DNA from 4 places in the Lacticaseibacillus sp. YLM2-1 genome. Region 4 is predicted to be linked to each of the others. Evidence: predicted binding sites of a transcription regulator. Region 4 holds the regulator's gene; each other region holds the start of a gene.

Region 1 (2,199 bases), 1.1 Mb from region 4:
AATTCAGCGTCAGCATCTGCTAATCGCTTCTTGCTGGCAGGATCAGTTTCATTCTTCAGTGCTTGCTGTTCAATTTCCAACTGCATCTGTTTGCGCTCTGCCACATCCAGCTCAGTCGGGCGGGAGTTCATTTCCACGTTAATTGTGGCACAAGCCTCATCCACCAAATCAATCGCCTTGTCAGGCAAAAACCGATCCGTGATATACCGATTGGACAAAGTAGCTGCAGCGACCAACGCGGTATCATGGATCCGAACTTTATGAAAAATTTCGAATCGTTCCTTCAGTCCCCGCAAAATACTGATCGTATCTTCAACACTAGGTTCCTGAACCAGCACCCGTTGGAACCGACGCTCAAGGGCTTTATCTTTCTCGATGTTTTCCCGGTACTCGTCCAGTGTCGTGGCACCGATCAGATGCAATTCACCACGGGCCAGCATCGGCTTCAGCAAGTTACCAGCATCCATGGAGCCTTCTGCCTTACCAGCACCGACAATATTGTGAATTTCATCAATAAAAAGAATGATTTGGCCTTCACTCTTTTTGACTTCTTTTAAGACCGCCTTCAAGCGTTCCTCGAACTCACCGCGATACTTCGCACCGGCAACAAGACTTCCCATATCAAGTGAGATGATAGTTTTATTCTTCAGATTGTCAGGTACATCATTTTTGACGATCCGCTGGGCTAAACCTTCTACAATGGCGGTTTTGCCGACCCCCGGTTCACCAATCAAAACTGGATTGTTTTTAGTTTTGCGACTCAAAATACGAATGACATCGCGAATTTCTTCATCACGTCCGATGATGGGATCCATCTTGCCACTGCGCGCTTCTTTTACAAGATCGGTACCGTACTTTTCTAAACTCTTATAAGAGGCTTCGGCATTTTTGCTGGTTACTTTTTCACCACCGCGCAGGTTCTCAATCACCTGTCGTAATCGCTTTGCATCAACCTTGGCATCGTTCAACAAGAATTGGGTGATCGGGTTGTAGCGTTGTTGATAAAGGGCGAGCAAGACTGCTTCTGTAGAAATATAGGTATCGCCAAATTCATCCTTCACGCTGTTGGCATCTGTCAGTAACTGCGACAGGTTTTGGGACATGCTTTGTCCGTATGCGCTAGCGCCTTCAACGACAGGCTCTGCTTCCAGTGCCGCATCAATCGCAGCATTCAAGCCCTGCACATTCACACCGGCTTCACGATAAATCTGTTCAGCCAATTGATTAGGCTGCACCAGGCTTTTCATGACATGTGGGATGTCAATTTCTTGATGACGGCGAACTTGGGCAATTTGTTGTGCCGCGCCAAGTGCTTCGGCAACGGCTTGCGTAAAATTATCTGGGTTCATGAATACGGATGCCTCCCTGAAAAATATCGTCTTACATTATAGTTTTCATTTTCACAATACGACATTGGTCAGTTAAGGTCAAACTATTTTTTAAATTTCATGATGATTTAAAAAAATCGTAGGAAGCCCGTCGCTGTGTTGCTTGCACAACTGAGCCTCAGGTGGCCTAGATTGCTCCGTTTTGGCACTACGGTCTTTAAAATCGCATTAAATAATCTATGCGAAGGCAAAAAGGAACAATTTTCCAATCGTACAATCGAAAAATTGTTCCTTTTATTTGTTTATTTGTCTGACTGAGAATTTTGTCACGGGCTACTCTATTGACAGCTAGGTACGACAGTTCAATCCTCAAAGGTCTACTTTTTGGTATCCGTCGCATCCGTGGACGGTTCCTCTTTTGGTGCTTGAACTGGCTTAGGGGCTGGCTTGTCAGTTTTATTGGATTTTGTCAGCTCCGTGATCCGCTGTTGCAACTCACGAATCTGTTTTTTAGCACTCGAAACGGCACTGGTTGAGATCAACCAGGTCACAACGGCACCTATCAACACGGAAACCGCAATAATCACTATCAACGGCCACTTTAGCTGAATACCGAAGAAATTAACCGAAACGTCTTGCCCATTCAACAAGGCAAAAACAATTAAAATCAATGCCAGAACTAACCCAATAATAAAACGTTGTTGACCCTTCATACGACCTACCCCTTTACTTCTTATTAAACATACCAGCAGCTAACCAATCGCCCAAATGCGGGAACAAGGTATAAAAATCTGCGCCAAGATTCATAAACCACGGTGCATTGATTTCCCGAACTGGTCGACCAAATGTCGCTACAATTCGCCGCGCTAAT
Region 2 (2,199 bases), 1.4 Mb from region 4:
GATAACTTACCGGCCAAATTGCGGGAAATTGCAGTTTTACGCTTAGCACATCCTGACGTCTCGCTTCAAGAGCTTGGAGCGATGATGCCGAGCGGCCAAATTTCAAAGTCTGGGGTCAATCACCGGTTGCGGAAATTGAATCAGATTGCTGAAGGGTATCAACAACCAGAAGACGCTTGAGCACTAATGCGAAGTGGGCTGCGTTCATCATAATCGGGTGTTGACAATCAACAAATCAATCCCTTTGTTTCCTCAAGCTAATCGTGTACAATGTAACCGACATCAAGTTATTTTTTTGCTGAAGATTGACTGTTTTGGACGCATGTCGATGTCTTTTAGCTTGGATGTATCCCTTTGGCGACGACTTGTTTGAAGGAGCCGTGATGATCTTGGCAACCAGAGAGAAGCGCCATCGCTTTTTTGAGATGACTGTCTTGAAGCAATGACGTGAGCCCCGTCGGTGTTGATGGTGGCTAATAATTGATAGATGAGCGCATTTTTCACAGTGTGGACGGCTATTGCGAGCTGTTCGCGCGTTTAAAGGTAAGTTTTAGGAGGAAGCAGCATGGTTAAACCGATTACTTTGAACGAACAGCTTTGTTTTGCGATTTACAAAGCACAAAAACAATACAATCATTTCTATTCACAAGCGCTAGCCCCGTTCAAGTTAACCTATCCGCAGTACATCACGTTATTGTCGCTATATGAACATGGCACAATGTCGGTTAAGCAAGTTGGACAAACACTTGAACTGGATAGCGGTACTTTGACGCCGTTAATGAAACGGCTTGAAAAAGATGGCTGGATCAGTCGCAAGCGTTCCACTGAAGACGAGCGGCGAGTTGACGTCAGCCTGACCCAAAAGGCGCTGGACGCCCGTGATCAGATTTTTGAACACGTTGGCTCCTGCATGGAATTAATGAACCTTCCTAAGCCTGAGTATGACCATATTAAGTCCGAGGTCAGTCGGGTTGATGACCATTTAAGCGCTATTCCCGACGGCGCTTTTCCAGAAGCGTAACGCCCAAAAATAAGGTCAAAGATTTTTACCTAAATCTTTGACCTTATTTGACTTTAGTTGTATACTTAGCACTGTACTTTTAAGAGTGCTAATAACGATTATCAGGAGGTTAGGACATGCTAGTACCTACCGTCGTTGAACAAACTAGTCGTGGCGAACGTGCTTACGACATTTACTCACGTCTATTAAAAGACCGAATCATTATGTTATCCGGTGAAGTCAATGATCAAATGGCCAATTCTGTCATCGCGCAACTGCTTTTCTTGGACGCGCAAGACTCTGAAAAGGATATCTATCTCTACATCAACAGTCCCGGTGGTGTTATCACCAGTGGCTTGGCGATGCTGGATACGATGAACTTCATCAAGTCAGATGTGCAGACGATCGCTATCGGGATGGCTGCCTCAATGGCGTCCGTTTTGCTGGCTGGTGGGACGAAAGGGAAGCGGTTCGCATTGCCGAACTCAACCATCCTGATCCATCAACCTTCAGGCGGTGCCCAAGGTCAGCAGACCGAAATTGAAATCGCTGCTGAAGAAATCTTGAAGACACGTCGCAAGATGAACCAAATTTTGGCTGACGCAACTGGTCAAACGATTGAGCAAATCAAGAAGGACACCGAGCGTGATCATTATATGAGCGCTCAGGAAGCCAAGGATTACGGCTTAATCGATGATATCTTGGTCAACAAAAATACGCAAAAATAAGCTGTAAAAAGAAAAGCGCGTTGCCATATCGTGGCAACGCGTTTTTGTTTCCCCGAAAAGACTTGCAAAGCGAGGGCATATTGAGTAATATAATTAGGTACTTGCGCGGTTAGTGTAATGGATCGCACGTGAGATTCCGGTTCTCGAAATCCGGGTTCGACTCCCGGGCTGCGCAGAAACCCGGTTAAATGGGAAAAGGTAGGACAGCATAACCCCGAGTAATCGGGGTTTTTGTTTTGTTTAAAATTAAAAACATTCAAAACAGGATAGAGGCGTGACATGCATCATGCTAAAACGCCGATAAGTGATAGCCTGAGATCCGAATTGCAGCGACGATCTTCACCGTTCATTGCTCGGGTGCTTGATGAGAGATTCGGTGGCTATTTTTGCAAACGCTAACATTATGACTTGGAAACTGCTCATTATATAACGAACGGGAATAAAACCAACCCTTGTCACTACTGAACTAAG
Region 3 (2,199 bases), 710 kb from region 4:
AAGAATTCGGAGACTTCTTTCAAAGCCTGCTCAGCATTGACTTTTTCATCCTTGATCTTAGTCTCTACCTGACCAGTAAAGTCAGGATCAGCCAAAATCATCATGTGCGCATCAAAAACCTGAGCCTCTTCTTCGCCAAGCGATTCAGCGGCCTTTGCTCGAATAACCTTTAACTCATCATTACTTTGATCAAGTGACTGCTTCAGGCGATCGATTTCCTTTGAAGGATCATCAACCGTCTTTTTTTGGAATGACAAATCAGGTTGAACCAGTAAATAGGCCTTCGCTGTGGCGATCCCATCACTAGCAGCGATTCCCTTCAAATGTTCAGCCATTATTCAGCCAAGCCTTCCTTTTTCATTGTGTCTGTAATAGCAGCGATAGCATCAGCCTCGTCTGCACCTTCAGCAGAAATGGTAACATCGGCACCTTGGCCAACACCCAAACTCATGACGCCCATGATAGACTTCAAGTTAACGCTCTTACCCTTGTATTCCAAGTTGATATCTGAGTTGAACTTGCTTGCTGCCTGTACCAACAAGGTTGCCGGACGTGCGTGGATCCCGGTTTCTGCAATAATATTAAATTCGCGTTTTTCCATGACTGATCTGCTCCTTCGTATTAACTAGATTTCTAGTTTTTTTCCGAATAGTTTGTGTGCGCATTCGTACCCAAAACAATTCATGTAAACCTTACCATTTTTTGAAGCTTGTCACAAGCGCCACATCAGATTTGGCGCCTATATTAACGAGAATCAACTGATCGATAATGGTATTCAATGACACCATCACGTTTAGCCATTCCCACGATCTCTTCACGATCAGGATAATTCGTCCATGCCGCGCGAAACGCCATGAACGTTTCTGGCGTCACCGTGATTTTGTCCCGCTGACCAGTCTTTAACTCATCTATTAAAGCGACGTAATCCTGAGTCATCTATTTGCCTCACCTCACCTAATAAGAGTAGCATAAAAGCTGGTAAGGAAAAAGCGCAAGTGCTTGCTGTCACTGAAATTTTTGCAACTTTTTAGCACTCTTGGTGGCAGAGTGCTTGCATTCCAGAAATGTGGGTGTATACTATTGCCATAGGTCAAGAAAGGTCAAACCTTTTTTGACTGCACGTGGCACCTAAACAGATAGGAAGGTTGTGACAAAATGCTGTGTGAAAACTGTCATAAGAATCCAGCCACTATTCATCTTTCAACCGTTGTTAATGGCACTCGACAGGAAATTAATCTCTGCCAAAACTGTTATCAATTACTCAAGAACCAAGCAGGAGGAAATATGAGACCAACTGATGCAACCGATCCATTTGGTTTCGGCAGCTTAGATGATATTTTCCGTGCGATGAATCAGGGAATGGATCAACCGCAACAACCAAATGCTCAGACCCCGCCAACTCAGGCAGGCCGTGGCGGCAATGGTAATAACGGCCGCAATGGCAACCGTGGCAAGGGACTGCTGGGACAATTCGGCGTTGATCTGACTGAACAAGCACGGAATGGTCAAATTGATCCGGTCATTGGTCGTGACAAAGAAATTTCACGGGTGATCGAGATCTTAAACCGCCGAACAAAAAATAATCCAGTCCTGATTGGTGAAGCCGGTGTCGGCAAGACTGCTGTTGTTGAGGGCTTGGCATTGAAGATCGCTAATGGCGATGTTCCGTCAAAACTTCAAGATCGGCATGTCATCCGACTCGATGTCGTTTCACTAGTTCAAGGAACTGGCATTCGCGGTCAATTCGAACAACGTATGCAACAATTGATTGACGAACTTAAAAAGAATAAGAACATTATCTTATTTATTGATGAAATCCATGAAATCGTCGGCGCTGGCAATGCTGAAGGCGGTATGGATGCCGGCAATGTTCTGAAACCAGCATTAGCACGTGGCGAGTTGCAGCTCGTTGGTGCCACTACTAGCAATGAATATCGTCAAATTGAAAAAGATTCAGCCCTTGCTCGTCGTCTGCAACCAGTCCTCGTTGAGGAGCCTACTGTAGAAGAGACGATTAAGATTCTAAAAGGCCTGCAGCCGCGGTATCAAGATTTTCATCATGTTAAATATACGGATGCCGCTATTGAAGCAGCTGCAACTTTGAGCAATCGTTACATTCAAGATCGTTTCTTGCCTGACAAAGCGATTGACCTTCTGGATGAATCAGGTTCCCGGAAGAATCTGACCATTGCCACTGTC
Region 4 (2,199 bases):
CACGAGCTAATGCCGGTTTCAAAATATTGGAAGCATCAATAGCGCCTTCTGCACCGCCAGCACCGATCAAAGTATGCAATTCATCAATGAACAAAATGACATTGCCATCTTTATAAATTTCATCAATGATCTTCTTCAGCCGATCTTCAAACTCACCACGATACTTGGTGCCAGCGACAAGTGAGCCCATATCAAGCATCATCAAACGCTTGTTGACCATGTCATCCGGCACTTTACCAGACACAATTTTTTCAGCAAAGCCTTCTGCAATTGCAGTTTTACCAACACCAGGTTCGCCAATCAGTACAGGGTTGTTCTTTGTCCGCCGTGCCAGAATCTGGATCAGCCGGCGTACTTCTTTGTCACGCCCAACAACCGGATCCATCCGATTCTCGCGCGCCATTTGGGTCAAATCCCGCGCCAAACCATCTAGCGTTGGCGTACCTTGTCCATCTTGACGAGCACCACCACGTGCCATTGGACGACGCTTTGCTGCAGTGTCCGCAATCCCCATCTTCTTGAAGACCATTTGACGCGTCTTCGAAAGACTGAGACCAAGGTTTTGCAAAATCCGTGCTGCCAAGATGTCATCTTCACGTAGCAAGCCAAGCAAAACGTGCTCGGTACCGATCTTTAAAGCACCTAACCGTTTTGCTTCGTCACCCGCAAACGCCAAAATTTCTTTACCTTTTGGTGAGTAAGGCAAATAACTATCACTAGCTTGACCAGCGGCATCAACAGTCCCATACCCTGTGAAGCGCTCGATCTCGTCATGGACATCATTTTCAGTGACCCCTAACTGACGCAGCGTCTTACCAGCGATACCATCTTTTTCCATGACCAGTGCCATGAGCAAATGTTCTGTCCCAACAGCATGATGATGGAAGTACTTCGCTTGTTCCTGGGCTAAAAGCAATACATTTTTAGCACTAGGGGTAAATAAGTTGTCCATAAGCACGCTCCCTTTTTTAAAAACTGATGATAAACTGTTTCATCTTTCATACCGCAAACGATCCAAAAATGCAAGGAACAAACGCGATCGTAGATGCTCTTCTGCCCCTTGGTCGAAGATGCCCAACGTCTCATGATCCATCACCGCGAGCATCAGGTTGCCAGACTGGCGGGCGATCAACCCGTTATCAAACAATTCCTGAATCAAATCTCGGGCATCCCGCATCCGCAAACGACTTGGAATATGCTGTCGCATGATCTGAATGAGATCCTGATCATCTGTCAATTTGACCTTCACGATTCGAATATAGCCACCGCCACCACGTTTGCTCTCTACGATATAACCGCGAGCAGGTGTGAATCTGGTTTTGATCACATAATTGATCTGTGAAGGTACGCAATTGAAACGACGAGCAATTTCAGCGCGTCTGATTTCAACAGCCGCTTCTTGCGCCAATATCGTTTTTAGATAGGTTTCAATGATGTCCGAAATGTTCTCACGCTGCATGTCATTCAATCCTTTTTGACTTTGACCAATCTTGACTATTACACATTATACTGACATCTGTCCGTTTATACAAATTTATGACTTTGAACGCAAAAAAAAGACCACGACTATTCGTGATCCAAGAATCGGGAAGACAAGATTCGAACTTGCGACCCCTACGTCCCGAACGTAGTGCTCTACCAAGCTGAGCTACTTCCCGAGGAAGCGGAAGACGGGATTCGAACCCGCGACCCCCACCATGGCAAGGTGATGTTCTACCACTGAACTACTTCCGCATTCCGAGTATTTAGTTCTAATCGGCGCCAGCTTAGTAGCGGTCGATGATGCACCCAGTAGGAGTCGAACCTACAACCTTCTGATTCGTAGTCAGACACTCTATCCAATTGCGCTATGGGTGCATTCAACAAAATGCCGAGGACCGGGATCGAACCGGTACGGTCATCACTGACCGCAGGATTTTAAGTCCTGTGCGTCTGCCAATTCCGCCACCCCGGCATAAAGTGAAAAGCGGAAGACGGGATTCGAACCCGCGACCCCCACCATGGCAAGGTGATGTTCTACCACTGAACTACTTCCGCATACCGCATATTCAATTATTGAGACCGGGGAGAAAAAACCACCTATTGGAACCGAGCTTTTACTTCACAGTACAATGCGGGTGAAGGGACTCGAACCCCCACGGTCAAAAACCACTAGAACCTAAATCTAGCGCGTCTGCCAGTTCCGCCACACCCGCAAAA

What was found. Region 4 encodes CtsR, which represses protease genes until heat stress. Its sites were predicted from a motif close to TTGGTCAAAAAAGGTCAAANA; they were not measured.
Region 1: clpB (ATP-dependent chaperone ClpB) is a predicted target of CtsR. The motif match lies at 1,414-1,434, and genes of this name have one in related genera.
Region 2: clpP (ATP-dependent Clp endopeptidase proteolytic subunit ClpP) is a predicted target of CtsR. The motif match lies at 1,056-1,076, and genes of this name have one in related genera.
Region 3: AC07KQ_RS08765 (ATP-dependent Clp protease ATP-binding subunit) is a predicted target of CtsR. The motif match lies at 1,087-1,107, and genes of this name have one in related genera.

Annotation. Positions count from the first base shown of each region.
Region 1 covers NZ_CM152617.1:1,393,188-1,395,386, reverse strand. The annotation lists gene clpB (ATP-dependent chaperone ClpB) at 1-1,349, opposite strand, end outside; gene AC07KQ_RS06790 (LapA family protein) at 1,706-2,041, opposite strand; gene AC07KQ_RS06785 (SDR family NAD(P)-dependent oxidoreductase) at 2,055-2,199, opposite strand, start outside.
Region 2 covers NZ_CM152617.1:980,095-982,293, forward strand. The annotation lists gene whiA (DNA-binding protein WhiA) at 1-180, shown strand, start outside; gene AC07KQ_RS04745 (MarR family winged helix-turn-helix transcriptional regulator) at 566-1,021, shown strand; gene clpP (ATP-dependent Clp endopeptidase proteolytic subunit ClpP) at 1,138-1,728, shown strand; tRNA gene AC07KQ_RS04755 (tRNA-Arg) at 1,832-1,903, shown strand.
Region 3 covers NZ_CM152617.1:1,799,938-1,802,136, forward strand. The annotation lists gene ptsP (phosphoenolpyruvate--protein phosphotransferase) at 1-335, opposite strand, end outside; gene AC07KQ_RS08755 (phosphocarrier protein HPr) at 335-601, opposite strand; gene AC07KQ_RS08760 (hypothetical protein) at 745-936, opposite strand; gene AC07KQ_RS08765 (ATP-dependent Clp protease ATP-binding subunit) at 1,156-2,199, shown strand, end outside.
Region 4 covers NZ_CM152617.1:2,508,152-2,510,350, forward strand. The annotation lists gene AC07KQ_RS12130 (ATP-dependent Clp protease ATP-binding subunit) at 1-952, opposite strand, end outside; gene AC07KQ_RS12135 (CtsR family transcriptional regulator) at 992-1,459, opposite strand; tRNA gene AC07KQ_RS12140 (tRNA-Pro) at 1,585-1,658, opposite strand; tRNA gene AC07KQ_RS12145 (tRNA-Gly) at 1,663-1,734, opposite strand; tRNA gene AC07KQ_RS12150 (tRNA-Arg) at 1,784-1,857, opposite strand; tRNA gene AC07KQ_RS12155 (tRNA-Leu) at 1,869-1,954, opposite strand; tRNA gene AC07KQ_RS12160 (tRNA-Gly) at 1,966-2,037, opposite strand; tRNA gene AC07KQ_RS12165 (tRNA-Leu) at 2,113-2,195, opposite strand.